One region of the Sodalis praecaptivus genome, then DNA from elsewhere that is predicted to be linked to it. Evidence: predicted binding sites of a transcription regulator. Region 1 holds the regulator's gene; the other holds the start of a gene.
What was found. The regulator LexA, encoded in region 1, represses DNA repair genes until DNA is damaged. The targets are predictions, from matches to a motif close to TNCTGTATGTACATACAGNA.

Region 1 (8,082 bases):
GAACAATTGTGCGAGCAGCGCAATGTCCGCCTGACGCCGCAGCGGCTGGAGGTACTGCGCCTGATGTCGCAGCAAAACGGTGCGATAAGTGCTTATGATTTGCTGGATTTATTGCGCCAGTCTGAGCCGCAGGCAAAACCACCGACCGTTTACCGCGCCCTGGATTTTCTCTTGGAGCAAGGTTTTGTTCACCGCGTTGAATCCACCAACAGCTTTGTGCTGTGCCATCATTTTGCCGAACCGTCCCATACCTCCGCTTTTTTCATTTGCGACCGCTGTGGCTTGGTCACTGAGCAAACCACACAGGGCATTGAAGACATATTACAGCGTATGGCGGCCGTCGCCGGCTTTACCCTCTCCCATAACGTGGTAGAAGCGCACGGTTTCTGTCCGCAGTGTGCTGAAGTGCAGGCCTGTGAGCATCCTGACGCGTGCGAACACGACCACAGCATTGCAATAAAAAAACGATAAAAATCCTCGCCTACCTAGGCATTATTTTAATGAGGGCGGGATGGCGGACCCTGTGCTCGGCTGGGCCAACAGCGCCGCGTTTTAGCACAGATAATAAGGCGCCTAGGCGGCGAGTCGCATCATCGCTGTTGACCACGCCCTGTAAATCAGACATCAATTGCATGACGCTACAACCTCACATCGTTAAAAATGGCCAACCGGCCTGCCAGTGATCCCCTCGCCAGTACTTCGAGCCTTCCACCCTTCGTGTGGGGGGTCGAAGAGAGGCAATAGCAGCCAGAATACGCGCTCTGAATTGATGTGGTAATATCCCACAGGATTAGACCCAAGGTAGGGTAATATTCCATTAGGGTTAATGGCAGCATCTACCGTAATAGTGTTTTGATCGCAGCGTTGCACATCGGCTCGGTGTTAACGAAGAAGCATCAAGTAACGTTTAGTTTGATGTCAATTTGCCTTATCACTTCTTGGCCATGATAAATGTGCAGTGGTCGTCTATTATCTGGCGTAATAAAATCCTCTGCTATTAAGTCGTTCAGTAGCGTTATTTATTTCTCAGCCCTCTGTCACAAAACATGCCAACAAACTATTAATCCTTAAAAACGTTATATTAATAAATCATAATCTTCCCATTAACGTGACTATAGGCCTAATGTGTCGATAACCTCGTTGATGGGATAATGTCAACCGCTAAGGAGCGAAAATATGATTATCGGATTAATTAGTGATATTCACCAAAATGGGCAAAATGAGAATAAGGTACTAGAAATATCCCTGAAGAATATGGCAAAAAATGGGGCTACGGCATTGATTATGGCCGGCGACATCGGTGATGAGCACAGCAGGAGAGAGAAAGCGTTTTCAATCATAAACGATTGTTTCCCCCAAGAATTTCATAACGCCATGATGCTTATGTTAGGCAATCATGATGTCAGAACGGGTGTAAGACCAGATAAATCCTTAGATCCAGATTTGGTAAACTTATATCACGACTATTTAGATAAATTTGGCATTCACTATTACGATAATACCATGTGCATTGACACTTGGTTTAACGATTATCATGTTTTGTGTTTGAATACCGATCAGGGTCTCAAAGATAGTATGTTTCTAATTGCGACTTCACTAGCATGGCTAAAAGAGAAATTAGCCGAAGATAGCGACATCCACAAACCCATTATTGTCGTTACACACCAGTCTTTCAACTCATCCCATTGGCGTGCGGGGCTTTTTGGGGGTTTTGGCGAGCAAGATGAAATACTTAAGGAATTATTCAACCATTATCCGCAAATCATTTTGCTGAACGGCCACATACATAATGGCTTGGGCGTGATCGAATTTATTCAACGCCCTTTTGGCACACTTGTCGAAATCCCCAGTTTAACTAAAAGTGAAAATGGCGTTAAATCAGCGGGCACGGGATGGTTAATTAAAACAAGTCAGGAAACATTTGTTTTTGAAGCATGGGATTTTTTTAATGACAAGAGATTAAATCAATATGACCAAGCCATTAATTTCCCGCAATTGTCGGTCTTGACCCAGGAGCTAACGGATGCCGAGAAAAGTGCACCGCAGGACCTGCTGGCTAAAGCATCAGTGTTAATGAACAAGCAATACCTGGACGATATGCCTGATGGCGATTCTACCGTTAAAGGGCAAAGTGATTATGGTATTAATAAAATTTATGATGAGGACACTTGGATCGATATAGAAGCGTTACGACATGAAATAATTGATTATTTAGACGAGGAAAATTCTATCTCTTCCCCATAAACAATGGAGAAATTATCAGCGACGTGTCATTGCGAAAAATATTAAATGCCCACGATCAGGTCCTCATTAAAATATACGATGGCGGATGGACCCCTAAGATTTTTCTTCCTGCAATGGATGGCGGCAATAAAACGATCAAAATCGTTACCAACGCCGGCTATCAGACGCGAGTCTATTACGATAAGCAAGAGGTGGTCCTCAACAAGGGGAATGCGTTAAAGGTAACTACCCGCGTGAAATGGCATCGGGTTTAAGCGGTTAAAAGCTGTGCTGAGTAATGAAAGAGGTTTGCTTTGCCGTTGGCGGTAACTCATTATCATCATTGATGACGACAACCTTGAGACGGCACTTAACAGATCAAAAAGAGAACAGAAATAACATCTTCTATATCAAGAAAGGGTAAGCGCGTAGCGTCATTCATTATTGTGTGGTTAATGAGAGAAGGGTTTAGGGTCTACCCAACTGTGAGGAGAACTCCCGCTTTATCAGAGCAACGAATTTAGTAAAACGGCGATAAGGATGACAATCAATAGCACAGATCGGTGATTGCAGTTTTATCTTAAGCAGCTTCATTTAATAGAAAGGAGAACCGGCATCTTGACCCGCTATAGCCAACAATATACATCATAAATAAGCGCCTGGCACTTGCAGCCAGGTGGTACATCCTTGTACCTTTGGGTAGGAACCCTTCGGTGGGAAAGCACTTAGGCTAACCCACCCTTGATGACCTGAAACCGCTTACCAACGATATTTGTTGCGGGTTTCCCAATCTTTCACTTCGGTTTCGGCCGCATCTTTGCCGTAGCCGTAGCGTTCCTGGATTTTACCGACTAATTGATCGCGTTTCCCTTCCACCACGGTCAAATCATCATCGGTAAGTTTTCCCCATTGTTCTTTGATTTTACCTTTGAATTGTTTCCAATTGCCGCTGGCTTCGTCTTTATTCATGTGATGACTCCTTCTGTAAGGTAGTTTATCAATAACCTTCATTTCCTCGTCTGAATTCGCAAATCCAGCCATACGTGTAAAGAAGCGATGCGCTAAGCATTAACTAAATTATAGCAGCGGATTTGGCAAAGGCCGGATTTACCAGACGATCCCATCGTAAAATGCCGTAGAGGGTGGAAAAATTGAAATAACACCTGTTAAAACAGCAGGAAGTAAGACATTGGAAAAATACTTAGTCTGTAAGTAAATGTGTCGGTGACTCGGGTTAACCGCGTGACGCCGATCGGAGAAGAGCAAAAGGCAGCGTTAGGCCCGCATTTCCGCACTCATCACCGCCGAGCGCCTAAGGGCATAGAGCGCATGGCGACCTGGACGCCATTTGCCCGGAAAACGGACGACCGCGCAGTGGGGCCAGCGTGGTGCGACCCCGCCGCGCTGCGATCATAGCCAGTTGCCGTTGCGTATCACGCCAACCGCAAGCCCCTCGATGGTCAGTTCCTGCTGACGCAGATCCACCACGATGGGAGAAAATTCGCTGTTTTCCGGTAATAATTCGACGATGTTGCCCTGGCGCTTCAGCCGTTTGACGGTGACGTCATCGTCGATGCGCGCCACGATGACTTGACCATTGCGGGCTTCCTGCGTTTTATGGACCGCCAGCAGGTCACCGTCCATAATACCAATGTCTTTCATTGACATACCGCTAACACGCAGCAGAAAATCCGCGTGGGGCTTAAACAAGGCGGGATCCACCTGATAATGGCTTTCAATATGCTGTGTCGCCAGCAGAGGCTCTCCGGCGGCCACGCGACCAATCAGCGGCAATCCGCTTTCTTCTTCTATCATCAGACGGATGCCGCGCGATGCGCCGGAGACAATTTCGATAGCGCCTTTGCGCGCCAGCGCTTTCAAATGCTCTTCCGCCGCATTGGGAGAACGGAACCCCAGACGCGACGCAATCTCGGCGCGCGTGGGCGGCATGCCGGTCTGCGTGATATGGTCGCGGATCAGGTCAAAAACCTCTTGTTGTCTGGTGGTTAGCGCTTTCATTCCGTCCCCTGTTTGTTTATACAGTCTTTCTGAGAGTATATACAGGTCATTGCCAATTGAAAACCGAAAACGCGCGAAATAGGGTGCCATTCACGATAATATAACTCCCTCGCCGTGTAGTCGCGGCAACCGGGCGCCCTAAGACATGGCGCGGGCAGCGCTCATAACATTGCTCCGCCTCCCTTGGTTAGCCGCCGCCCCCGGGCCGGTTACCCACGATTGCCATGGAACCCGAACCCGGCGGGCATTAATTTTGCACGCGATGCCGCAGCGATTGCCGCTGTGGCCTCAGACGCTGACGCGCCACAGATCCGCCGCGCGGTTTCTGGTATTCTTGCATCGCATTGCTAACAAGAGGCTTCACAAAGACATGTCAGGTTGGCGTAGAATTTATTATACGTTGTTGGATTTACCGCTAAAGTTGCTGGTAAGAAGTAAAGTTATTCCGGCCGATCCGCGCGCTGAAGCTGGCCTCGATCCCCGGCAGCCCATGATGTATGTGCTGCCCTATAATTCCAAAGCGGACCTGCTCACATTACGTACGCAATGCCTGAAACAGGGGTTGCCCGATCCGCTGACGCCGCTGCATATCGACGGCGTTACCCTACCGCGCTATGTTTTTATTCATGACGGGCCGCGCATATTGTCGTGGTACGCCGAAAAACCGCAGTCGGTCTCGCTGTTTCATAATTATCTTGATTTGCACCGCTCGAATCCTGCGCTGGATGTGCAGTTGGTGCCTGTGTCGGTCATGTTCGGCCGTTCGCCCGGCAGAGAGTCGCAATCCAGTCAGCCGGCGCCGCAATTGCGACTGCTGAACGGTATCGAGAAGTTCTTCGCGGTGCTGTGGCTTGGACGCGACAGTTTCGTGAGGTTCTCGCGGCCGTTATCGCTGCGTTATATGGCGACAGAGCACGGCACCGACAAGTCTATCGCGCAGAAACTCGCCCGTGTCGCGCGTATTCATTTTGCCCGGCAGCGGCTGGTGGCGGCGGGGCCGCGGCTGCCGGTACGTCAGGATCTGTTCAATAAGCTGCTGGCCTCCAAAGCCATTGAAAAAGCGGTGGAGGATGAGGCGCGCAGCAAGAAAATTTCCGTGGAAAAGGCCCAGCAAAACGCCATCGAACTCATGGAGGAAATCGCCGCCGATTTTTCTTATGAAGCGATCCGCCTTTCGGACCGGGTGCTGAGCTGGACCTGGAACCGGCTGTATCAAGGGCTACACGTGCGCAACGCCGAGCGGGTCCGTCAACTGGCGGAAGAGGGCCACGAGATTGTTTATGTGCCCTGCCACCGCAGCCATATGGATTATTTGTTGCTTTCCTATGTGCTTTACCATCAAGGGCTCGTGCCGCCACATATCGCCGCCGGCATTAACCTAAATTTCTGGCCGGCGGGCCCGATTTTCCGCCGGCTGGGGGCGTTTTTTATTCGTCGCACCTTCAAAGGCAATAAGCTCTACTCCACCATTTTCCGCGAATACCTCGGCGAGTTATTCACCCGCGGCTATTCGGTGGAGTATTTCGTCGAAGGGGGGCGCTCCCGCACCGGGCGGCTGCTGGAGCCGAAAACCGGGACGCTGACCATGACCATTCAGGCCATGCTGCGCGGGGGTAACCGCCCCATTACCCTGGTGCCGATTTATGTCGGCTATGAACATGTGATGGAAGTGGCGACCTACGCTAAAGAATTGCGCGGAGCGGCCAAAGAGAAAGAGGGGCTTTGGCAAATGCTGCGTGGATTGCGCAAATTGCGCAATCTCGGCCAGGGTTATGTCAATTTTGGCGACCCGCTGCCCCTGGCCACCTGGCTGTCGCAACAGGTACCGCAGTGGCGTGATTCCATCGATCCCATCGAGGCCCAGCGCCCGGGCTGGCTGGCGCCGGCGGTGGATGACATTGCGGCTACCCTTATGGTGCGGATCAACAACGCCGCCGCGGCCAATGCGATTAATTTATGCTCCACCGTACTGCTGGCCTCGCGCCAGCGCTCGCTCACCCGTCCGCAGTTGCTGTCGCAGTTAGCCTGTTATCTGGAGCTGCTGCGCAATGTGCCCTATGCGCCGGATATCACGGTACCCGATTTGACGCCGGAGGCGCTTTTGGCCCATGCGCTGGCGATGAACAAGTTTACCGTCGCGCATGACACTATCGGCGATATCGTCTGTTTGTCGCGCGATCAGGCCGTACTAATGACCTATTATCGCAATAACATCCAGCATCTGTTCATCCTGCCGTCGCTGGTGGCGAGTATTATTTGTGGCCGTCCGGGTATCGCGCGCCCGCAGCTGCACCAGCGGATCATGCTGTTGTATCCACTCCTGAAAGCGGAACTCTTTATGCGCTATAGCAAACAACAGTTGCCGCAGGTTATCGACAGTCTCATTACCGAACTGGCGCGCCAGGGACTGGTGGAAACGCGGGAAATGCTGCTGTACCCGGCACAAACGCGTCTCCATCCCTTGCAACTGCTGGCCGCCAGCGTGAGCGAAACGCTCCAGCGCTACGCCATTACCTTTTTGTTATTGCGCGCCCATCCGCAGCTTAACCGAAGCACGCTGGAAAAAGAGAGCCGGATTATGGCGCAGCGGCTTTCGGTACTGCACGGCATCAACGCGCCGGAGTTTTTCGATAAAGCGGTGTTTTCGACCCTGGTGGCGACGCTGCGCGCCGAGGAATATATCAGCGATACCGGCGACGCCATCGATGAGAAAGTCAGCGAGATGTGCGACATCCTGAGTGAATTGATCACGCCGGACGTCCTCGGCACCATCGAAAGCGCCAGTCTACTGGCGAACGGGCCGGCTATCGCGGCGCTGCCGGCGGAATAAGCGCAAAACCGCCGGCAGGCGCGATGGCGATAGTGCCGCGGCGACACCGCATTTCGTCAACCCATCGCGCCGATAACCGCCTACGCCGCAGTCTGCATTCCCCTCGCGGCGAAACGCGTTTAGATGAGGCAGCTTAACGCGGTAATAAACTCAGCAAAATGCCGATAAAAATCAGCATGCCAACAAAGTTATTATTCAGAAACGCCCGAAAGCAGGCCTGTCGCTCGCGGTTGGCGATAAGCTTTTGCTGCCAGAGAAACAGTGCCGCGGCGCCCGCCAGGGCCGAATAGTAGATCCCGCCGAGCCCGGCCTGCCAGCCGATAACGCCGAGCAACCCCAGCGTCGCCAATTGCAGCAACCCGATGATCAGTTTATCGAAGCGACCAAATAGGATGGCGGTGGATTTGACGCCGATACGCAGATCGTCGTCCCGGTCCACCATGGCATATTGGGTATCGTAAGCCACCGTCCAGGTGATATTGGCAAGAAACAGCAGCCAGCAATTTAGAGGTAAGGACTCACTCACAGCCGTAAACGCCATCGGAATCGACCAGCCGAACGCCGCGCCCAGCACCAGCTGCGGCAAATGCGTGTATCGCTTCATGAACGGATAAGCCCACGCCAGCGCCAGCGCTACCGTTGACAGCGCGATGGTCATACTGTTCAACGTCAACACCAGCGCAAACGAAATCCCCACCAGCGCGCCAAACAGGAGTTTGGCCTCTTTTTCACCGATTGCGCCGCTGGGCAAGGGGCGGGCGCGGGTACGTTTGACATGACCGTCTATTTTACGGTCCGCATAATCGTTAATCACGCAGCCGGCGGCGCGCATAAAGAAGACACCCAGAACAAATACCGTCAACGTTCCCAGAGCGGGCACGGCCATGCCCGCCAGCCACAGGGCCCAAAGCGTCGGCCACAGCAACAGCAGCGAACCGATGGGCTTATCAATCCGCATCAATCGGCACCATGCCTGCCATTTATCCTGTGTCAGACTGTGATCCAACGGA
Region 2 (8,082 bases), 1.4 Mb from region 1:
CGGCGAAAATAATAAGCGCCAATCCCGTGGCCCCCAGCAGCGCGCTGCCGCGCACGACATTGACTCGCCCGAACCGCATTTGGAACATGCCGCCGCCAAATCGCCCGGCGGTCATCGCCAGCGCAAAGCCGGCGTAAATCAGCGAGCCGGACGTGGCGTTGAAACCATGCCCGTCCACCATCAATAGCGGTAGCCAATCGCTGGCCGAGCCTTCCGCCAGCGCCATCGCCAATACGATGACGCCTATCATCAACAACTGACGGTTTTTCATCACCCTCAGCATCGACCCGCTGCGCCGATGGCCTTCCCCTGTTGCCTGCGCCTTACCCGTGCCGGCCGGAATCGAGCGCAAGCCCCAGGGCACCGCCGGCAGCGCAATACCCGCAATCAGCAGTAAATGCCATTGAATAGGGAAATCCATGGCGGTCAGACCAATGCCGATCGCCGCGCCCGCCAGGGTACCCAGGCTATAACAACCGTGCAGCATCGACATCACCGGGCGGTCAAGCAGCCGCTCCACGGTCGCCCCTTCGATGTTGATCGCCACTTCGGCGCTGCCCATACCGACCCCGATGAAAAACAGCCCGGCCGCGACCAGCACCGACTGCGAGAGCGCCGCGCCGCAGGCAATGATAAGCATTGCGGCCGTCACCATCGCCATGCCGGTAATGATGACCGGTCGGGTACCGAGGCGGCGGGTCAGCCAGCCGGAACTGAGTATGCCGCCCATCGAGCCCAGCGATAGGCCAAACAGCACCATGCCCATTTCGGCGGTGGAGGCGTGCAGGCGGTCGCGAATGGCGGGCGTGCGGGTTACCCAGGAGGCCATACAGAGTCCGGGCATAAAGAAAAACAGAAATAGCGCGAGGCCGCGGCGCTGCATACTGGTCAGGCTCAAGCGAACTCCTGATGGCAAGGTATCTTGCTTCTGAGCCTAGCATCATCCATGATAATGTACAAATGTACACTTTGGCGGACGGCCGTTTTCCTCTATCACCTTAGCCTTTCGAGGGCACCTGTATGAGCAGCAAGAAAAGCCGGCGTACCGACCCGGATCGGCGTGCGCGTATTATTGACGCGACGCTCGATATGATTGCGCAACATGGCGTGGCGAGTATCACCCACCGCAAGATCGCCGCCGCCGCCGATGTCCCGCTGGGATCGATGACCTATCATTTCGCCGGTATGCAGGAGCTGCTCAAAGACGCGTTTAGCCAGTTTGCCGTCGCGATGTCGGCGGATTATGCGGCGCGGCTCGGGGTCGCCCGCAGCGCTGACGAGGTGGGGGAGGTTATCGTGGATATCATCTGCGGCGATGAGGCCACGTTCGAGAGGAATTTATTGTTGAGCTATGAATTGTACCTCTATGGCAGCCGTCATCCCGGGTTGAAACCGGTGATGCAGGACTGGATGGCCCGTAGCCAGCGCGCGCTGCTGCGTTTTTTCGATCTTCCCACCGCCCGGGCGCTGGATGCGTTGATTGAGGGAATGATGCTGCATCACGCAGTGGATCGTACTCCCGCCAGCCGGCAGGAAATCGCCCGGCTAGTGCAGAAAATTATCCGGCCCTGAACGTCGGGGCGTGCGTCGACGCGGCAACCGATCGCACGGGTCGGCGATTGTCCACCGTTATCCTTTGTCTGCCGTCAACGTCCAATGCCCAGTGCCCAGTGCCCAGTGCCCAGTGCCCAATGCCCAATGCCCAATGCCCAATGCCCAATGCCCAATGCCCAATGCCCAATGCCCAATGCCCAATGCCCAATGCCCAATGCCCAATGCCCAATGCTCAATGCCCAATGCTCAATGCTCAATGCTCAATGCTCAATGCTCAATGCTCAATGCTCAATGCTCAATGCTCAATGCTCAATGCTCAATGCTCAATGCTCAATGCTCAATGCTCAATGCTCAATGCTCAATGCTCAATCTTCAATCCCCAGTCCCCAATGCCCAATGCCCAATGCTCAAGGCTCAATGCTCAATGCTCAATGCTCAATGCCCAATGCCCAATGCTCAATCTTCAATCCCCAGTCCCCAACGCTAAACGCCGACGCTGACACCCAGCGCGGACACCCAGCGTTGACCCCCATCACCCAGCGCCTGGCGCCTATCGTTTCTTGTCTGAGTTTCGCCATAGACCTGCTATCGCCGGCATTGGTGGCGAAAATGCGGCGCTGGCGGGAATTTTGGCCATAGGGGAACGGATTTGTCCGAACTACATTGAATGGCAACGGATTTGTCCGAACTATATCGGTTGCAAGTGCTCACTCACTTCACAGGGGCCGCCGTTTATACTAGCCTGTATATATATACATAACCCATAAGGCGGTAGCGATGAATGAACGTCCTTCTACCCTGGCGAATAACGGACATCGGGTTCTGCTGGAAACCCTCTACTATGGCGAAGCAAACGCCACCTATTTGATGCGCGCCTGCGAGGCGAGCGTCACCTGCGGCCTCCGCGCCGGCGCGCTGCTGGTGGTCGACCCGGCCGCGGAGCCGCGGGACGGCAGTATTGTGGTCATCCAGACCGGCGAAGATCTCTCCTTGCGGCGGCTGCGGCTGCGGCCGGAGAAATACCTGGAAAATCTTGACGCGCCGGACGACATCCTACCCTGGCCGGACCAGGCTACCGTACAAAGCGGTATTATCTGTTGGGGAATTTTACTCTATACGGTAAACGGCGAGCCGGCACAATAGTCAAATAAACATAATCAATTCCATTCGCCGGCCGTGCGCCCGTCTCTCTTTTTTTCCCGAGAGCGGGCGTGAAAAAGAATGTATCCGCGCTTCTTTTAACCCCGTTTTTTTCATGCCCTGTACCGCTGCGTTTACAATAATCGCCGTGAGTGATTATGCGCTGGCTTAACAGCTATTTCGGCGTATTGCGTCTTTTATTGTCGCGACCGCGCGCGGCCATCAAATTATATTTTTTGCCGCTTCAAGCACCTACCATTTGACCCTCCGGCTTCGCTTCACAAGTCTAATACTCCATGTTTATACTGTATGAAAACACAGTAAAGAAACATTCGGAGTCATGAAGTATGCTCTTTTTTCGCGCAGATGATGCCGCCGGCGTTATGCCACTTTCCCTGTTTGTCGAACGAGTGCCGGCCGGCTTCCCCAGCCCGGCGCAGGATTATATTGAGAACCGTATTGATCTTAACCAACTCTGCGTGAGTCATCCGGCCGCCACCTATTTTGTGCGCGTCACCGGCGATTCGATGATAGAAGGGTTTATTAATGAAGGGGATATGCTGGTGGTGGATTGTTCTATTACCGCCCGCCACGGGCAAATTGTTATCGCATCGGTAGGGGGCGAGTTTACCGTCAAACAGCTGCAGCTTACCCCGGTGCCGCGTTTAATCCCGATGAACCCCGCTTATCGGCCCATACCGATTCGGGATGAGGACAATATCGAAATTTTCGGCGTGGTAACCTTTATTATTCATTCGGCACCCTGATCATGTTTGCGCTAGCGGATGTCAATTCCTTCTATGCATCCTGTGAAACGGTTTTCCGGCCTGATTTGCGCCGGACGCCGGTGGTGGTATTAAGCAATAATGACGGCTGCGTGATCGCCCGCTCTGCCGAGGCGAAACGGCTCGGCATCAAAATGGGCGTACCGTACTTCAAGATGCGCGAATTATGCCGGCGTCACCGCATTACCGTTTTCTCCAGTAACTACGCGCTGTATGCCGATATGTCCCATAGGGTGATGTCCATCCTGGAAGAGATGGCGCCGGCGGTGGAGATTTACTCCATTGATGAAGCCTTCATGAACCTGGCCGGCGTCGATCGCTGCGTTGATCTCACGGCCTTCGGCCACAGCGTCAAACGACGGGTTCATCAATGGACTAACCTCCATGTCGGCATCGGCATCGCGCCGACGAAAACCCTGGCGAAGCTTGCCAACCATGCCGCCAAGACCTGGCATAAAACCGGCGGCGTGGTGGATCTGTCCGCCCGCGAGCGTCAGCGCAAACTGATGGCGCTGGTGCCGGTGGATGAGGTGTGGGGGGTGGGGCGGCGCATCGGCAAAGCGCTGAATGCGTTGGGCATCAATACCGCGCTCCAGCTGGCGGACAGCCATAGCGCCTTTATTCGCAAACATTTTAACGTGGTGCTGGAACGCACCGTACGCGAACTGCGCGGCGAATCTTGCCTGGCGCTGGAGGAGTTTGCGCCGGTCAAGCAGCAGATCGTGAATTCCCGCTCCTTCGGCGAGCGGGTGAGCGACTATGTCGCGCTGCGCGAAGCGGTTTGCGCCTACGCCGAGCGCGCTGCGGAAAAGCTGCGTGCCGAGCGACAATATTGCCGTATGGTGTCGGTATTTATCAAAACCAGCCCCCACGCGCCGGGAGAGGTGTATTACGGCAATCAGGCCAGCGGCAAACTGACCGTTCCCACCTTTGATACCCGCGATATCGTCAATCTGGCCACCGACTGTCTGGATCGTATTTTCGTACCGGGGCTGCGCTATCAGAAGGCCGGCGTGATGTTGGGTGACTTTTACAGCAAGAACGTGGCGCAATTACCCCTGTTCGATGATCATCAGCCCCGCGCCAATAGTGAGGCGCTGATGGCGGCGCTGGATGAAATCAATCACTCCGGCAAGGGCAAAGTGTGGTTTGCCGGACAGGGGATACAGCGCGGTTGGCAGATGAAGCGGCAGATGTTGTCGCCGGCCTATACCACGCGCGTCGCGGACCTGCCGGTGGTGAAAGCTAACTGAGCCGGCGACCGCGCTGTGTCGGCGGCGGGGAGGCGCGCGTTCTTGCCGCCGTCTAAGGCGTCCGACGGCGGGGAGAAGCCGGGTATTGCCGTCACCGAAGGCGCCGGCGCCGTTTCAGGGCGCATCCACCACCAGAATGCCAAGCGGGTGCGCCAGATCGGCCAACTGCCAGCTCTCCAGCTTGACCCCCTCCAGGTTCACCCGGCGGATATCGAGGTTGCCCAGGTCGGCATTGGTCAGATCGCAATAGGTAAAATCAGCCGCCAGCCAGTCTATCTGGTTCAGCTCGCCCCCCGAAAGATCGGAGCCGCGAAAATTGGCGCCGGTCAGCACCGCGCCGCGCCAGCGGTTGCCCATCAATTCGCATTTTTCCAGCGTCTGCCGGCTGAAATTGCAGTAACTCAGATTGCTTTTAGTGATGTAAGCGCGGCAGAAGAACCGGCGCCGGCCAAGGCTGTTCATAAAGCTGGCCTCGCGAAAATCCGCGCCCTGAACTTTGCATTCGCGTATTTCCAGGCCGAGCGCGTCGGCATAGCGGAAATCCGCCAGCGATAAATCGCAGCCGACAAAGCTGGCGTCACGCAGCAGCGCGTGGCTGAAATTGCAGCCGCTGCGGATATCATCATCATAAAAACGGCAGTTCAGAAACTGGCTGTCGGTCAGATCGGCCCGGGAAAAATCACAGCCCGAAAAGTGCATGTCGCGTACGATCTGGCCGGTGAACCGGTCGCGGGAAATGGCGGTGGCAGACAACGTGGTTTCATCCATACTGTTTCTCTGTCGTTGAGCGATGACGGGCGGCCAGTCTAGCATTTCCGACGCGGCCCGCAGAAGGGGGCACGCGCCGTTGCCGCGCCGCCATCGGCCCTCACCATCGGCGCACGGCCGGTTACTTCGGGTCCCCTCCCGCATGCAGCGCCAGCCGTTTGTTGCCCAAGCGCAGCCACAGCAGGCGCAGCGCGCCGAGCGCCAACCAGGCGGAACCGAGCATGATGGCGGTGCGGTCCAAACTTATCAGCAGCCATAAAGAGGACAGGGCGCCGAGCGCCGGAGCCACCAGATAACGCAGCGCGTCCCAGCCGCCGCGGCGCTTCAACCGCAGATAATAGTGGCCAATGACCGACAAATTGACCAAGGTAAACGCCAGAAAGGCGCCGAAGTTGATAAACGACGTGGACGTGGTCACGTTCATCATCAGCGCCAGCAGCGCGACCGTCGCGCATAGCGCAATGGCGTTCACCGGCGTGGTAAATCGGCCTAGCCGTCCGAGTAGGCGGGGCAGCACGCCGTCGCAGCCCAGGCTGTAAAGCATCCGGCTGGCGCTGGCCTGTGCGGAGATGCCGGAGGCGAATTGGCCGAATACCAGCCCTATCATAAACAGCGTGACGAACACGTCGCCACCGATATTACCGGCGATTTCAAACGCCGCCGAATCGGCGTTCTGAAACGTCGCGCCGGGATGGGCCAACTGCACGCACCAGGCAACGACGATAAAGAGAATGCCGCCGCTAAGCGTGATAAGCATTATCGCGCGCGGGATGCTGCGCTGAGGATCGAGCGTTTCGCCGGCCAGGGTGGTGATGGCATCGAATCCCAGGAAGGAATAACAGGCCACGGCGGCGCCGGCGATCAAGATAGGCAAGAGCTGATCGCGATCGTCGAGAAACGGCGCCAGACTCCAAAACGATTGCGAAGCGTCACCCCAGATGTAATGTATCGCCAGCGTCGCGAAGGCCACCACAATCAGCAGCTGCACCGCCATCAGCAGCAAATTGACGGCATAGGCTACCTTCAGCCCAACGATATTGATGGCGGTGGTGACGGCGATAAACGCCAGCAGCCAGGCGAACTGGGGCACCGCCGGCACCGCTGATGAGAGGTAGACCGCGCCGATGAGCCAGATAACCATCGGCAAAAACAGATAATCCAGCAGGATGCTCCAGCCGGCGAGAAAACCCATGTTCTCGCTGATGGCGTTACGCACGTAGACGTAGGCGGAGCCGGCCACCGGAAAGGCGGCGGACATCTGGCTGTAGCTGCAGGCGGTGAAAAACATGGCGAACAGCGCCAGCACGTAGGCGCCGGCCACGTGGCCCTCGGTGATTTGCGCCAGTACCCCAAAGGTGCCGAGTACGATAATGGGCGCCATATAGGCCAATCCGAACAAGACCAAATGACCGGTGGTAAGGGTTTTCTTGAATTCTGGCATGACATTACTCCTTGTAAGATTGCACTGTGGCGACAGCGGGCGCAGAAGGCGGCGAAGTCACTCTCGCCGCCGCACCGCCCGTCGGGACGTTCCCTGCATGCGTCCTGATAGCATCATCCGGCCTGCGCAAAACATGCTTGCTGGGGCGGACCGGTCGACGCCGGTCCTGAACAGCGTCGTCTGGCGGTGCCCGGGTCCATACGGGGTCATATTGCCGTGAGAAACCCCAATCAATGCACAACCTATCGCCGCTAGTCCGCGGACGATTTCGGCCGCTGCAAGGCTGTGACCAATCAGCAAATCGATTCATCTGACGTAGCGCGTAACGACCGTCCGCGGTGGAGGGGACGCACGTCTTTACCGAGGTGCGGCCCTGGAAAGGGTTTACAGCCCAATGTTGTCACTTTCGGTGCCGGCCGGCGGCGAAATGGGGGCGCAGTAGGCGCGATATGCCTCTCGGCGGGCGATGGCGTGATGAAATTGAGTGATTGATCACAGTCATCATTAAAGGAATCTCTATAGTTAGGTAATCGATTACCTAACTATTTATCTTCATGGACAAGAAAGTAGCCATCAGCGATGTTGCCCAGGCGGCGGGCGTATCGACGGCGACAATTTCACGCTATCTAAACGGTAAATTCGGCTCGATGAGCGTGGCGACGCGTGAGCGGATAGGCCGGGTTATTGCCGAAATGAACTACAAGCCGAACGACGTCGCGCGTTCGTTGCGCAGCACGCAGAGCAAGACCATCGCCGTGATTATGGCGGACATTTTTAATCCTTATTCAATGGATATATTAAAAGGTATTGAAGGCGTCTGTACGCCGTTTGGTTATACGCTGTTTTTATGCGATGCCAAAGATGATGCCCAAAACGAAATCGCCATTATTGAAAATATGATGTCCAAACGCGTCGACGGTTTCATCATCAACAGCACGGGAAAAAACGATCGCTTTATCCGGACCGTTGCCCAGGAAATCCCGACGGTACTGGTCGGCAGAAAACTCGGCTTCGAGGATATGAATTGCGTATCGGTGGACAATCGGCAAGGAATGCAACTGGCGATGGCGCACCTGCGGCAGCGGCACTGTGATGCCGTCACGCTGTTTACGCCGCCGCCGGATACGATTTCCCCCCGTAT

Region 2: a site for LexA is predicted at 2,998-3,017, ahead of umuD (translesion error-prone DNA polymerase V autoproteolytic subunit). Genes of this name have one in related genera too.

The regions. Positions count from the first base shown of each region.
Region 1 covers NZ_CP006569.1:4,447,758-4,455,839, forward strand. The annotation lists gene zur (zinc uptake transcriptional repressor Zur) at 1-471, shown strand, start outside; gene SANT_RS19780 (metallophosphoesterase family protein) at 1,177-2,244, shown strand; gene SANT_RS24915 (hypothetical protein) at 2,358-2,498, shown strand; gene SANT_RS19785 (CsbD family protein) at 2,983-3,192, opposite strand; gene lexA (transcriptional repressor LexA) at 3,634-4,242, opposite strand; gene plsB (glycerol-3-phosphate 1-O-acyltransferase PlsB) at 4,613-7,072, shown strand; gene ubiA (4-hydroxybenzoate octaprenyltransferase) at 7,206-8,078, opposite strand.
Region 2 covers NZ_CP006569.1:1,141,189-1,149,270, forward strand. The annotation lists gene SANT_RS05110 (MFS transporter) at 1-883, opposite strand, end outside; gene SANT_RS05115 (TetR/AcrR family transcriptional regulator) at 1,021-1,572, shown strand; gene SANT_RS24455 (hypothetical protein) at 1,983-2,132, opposite strand; gene SANT_RS05120 (S24 family peptidase) at 2,332-2,697, shown strand; gene umuD (translesion error-prone DNA polymerase V autoproteolytic subunit) at 3,042-3,461, shown strand; gene umuC (translesion error-prone DNA polymerase V subunit UmuC) at 3,464-4,732, shown strand; gene SANT_RS05135 (Qnr family pentapeptide repeat protein) at 4,847-5,500, opposite strand; gene SANT_RS05140 (APC family permease) at 5,622-6,941, opposite strand; gene SANT_RS05145 (LacI family DNA-binding transcriptional regulator) at 7,496-8,082, shown strand, end outside.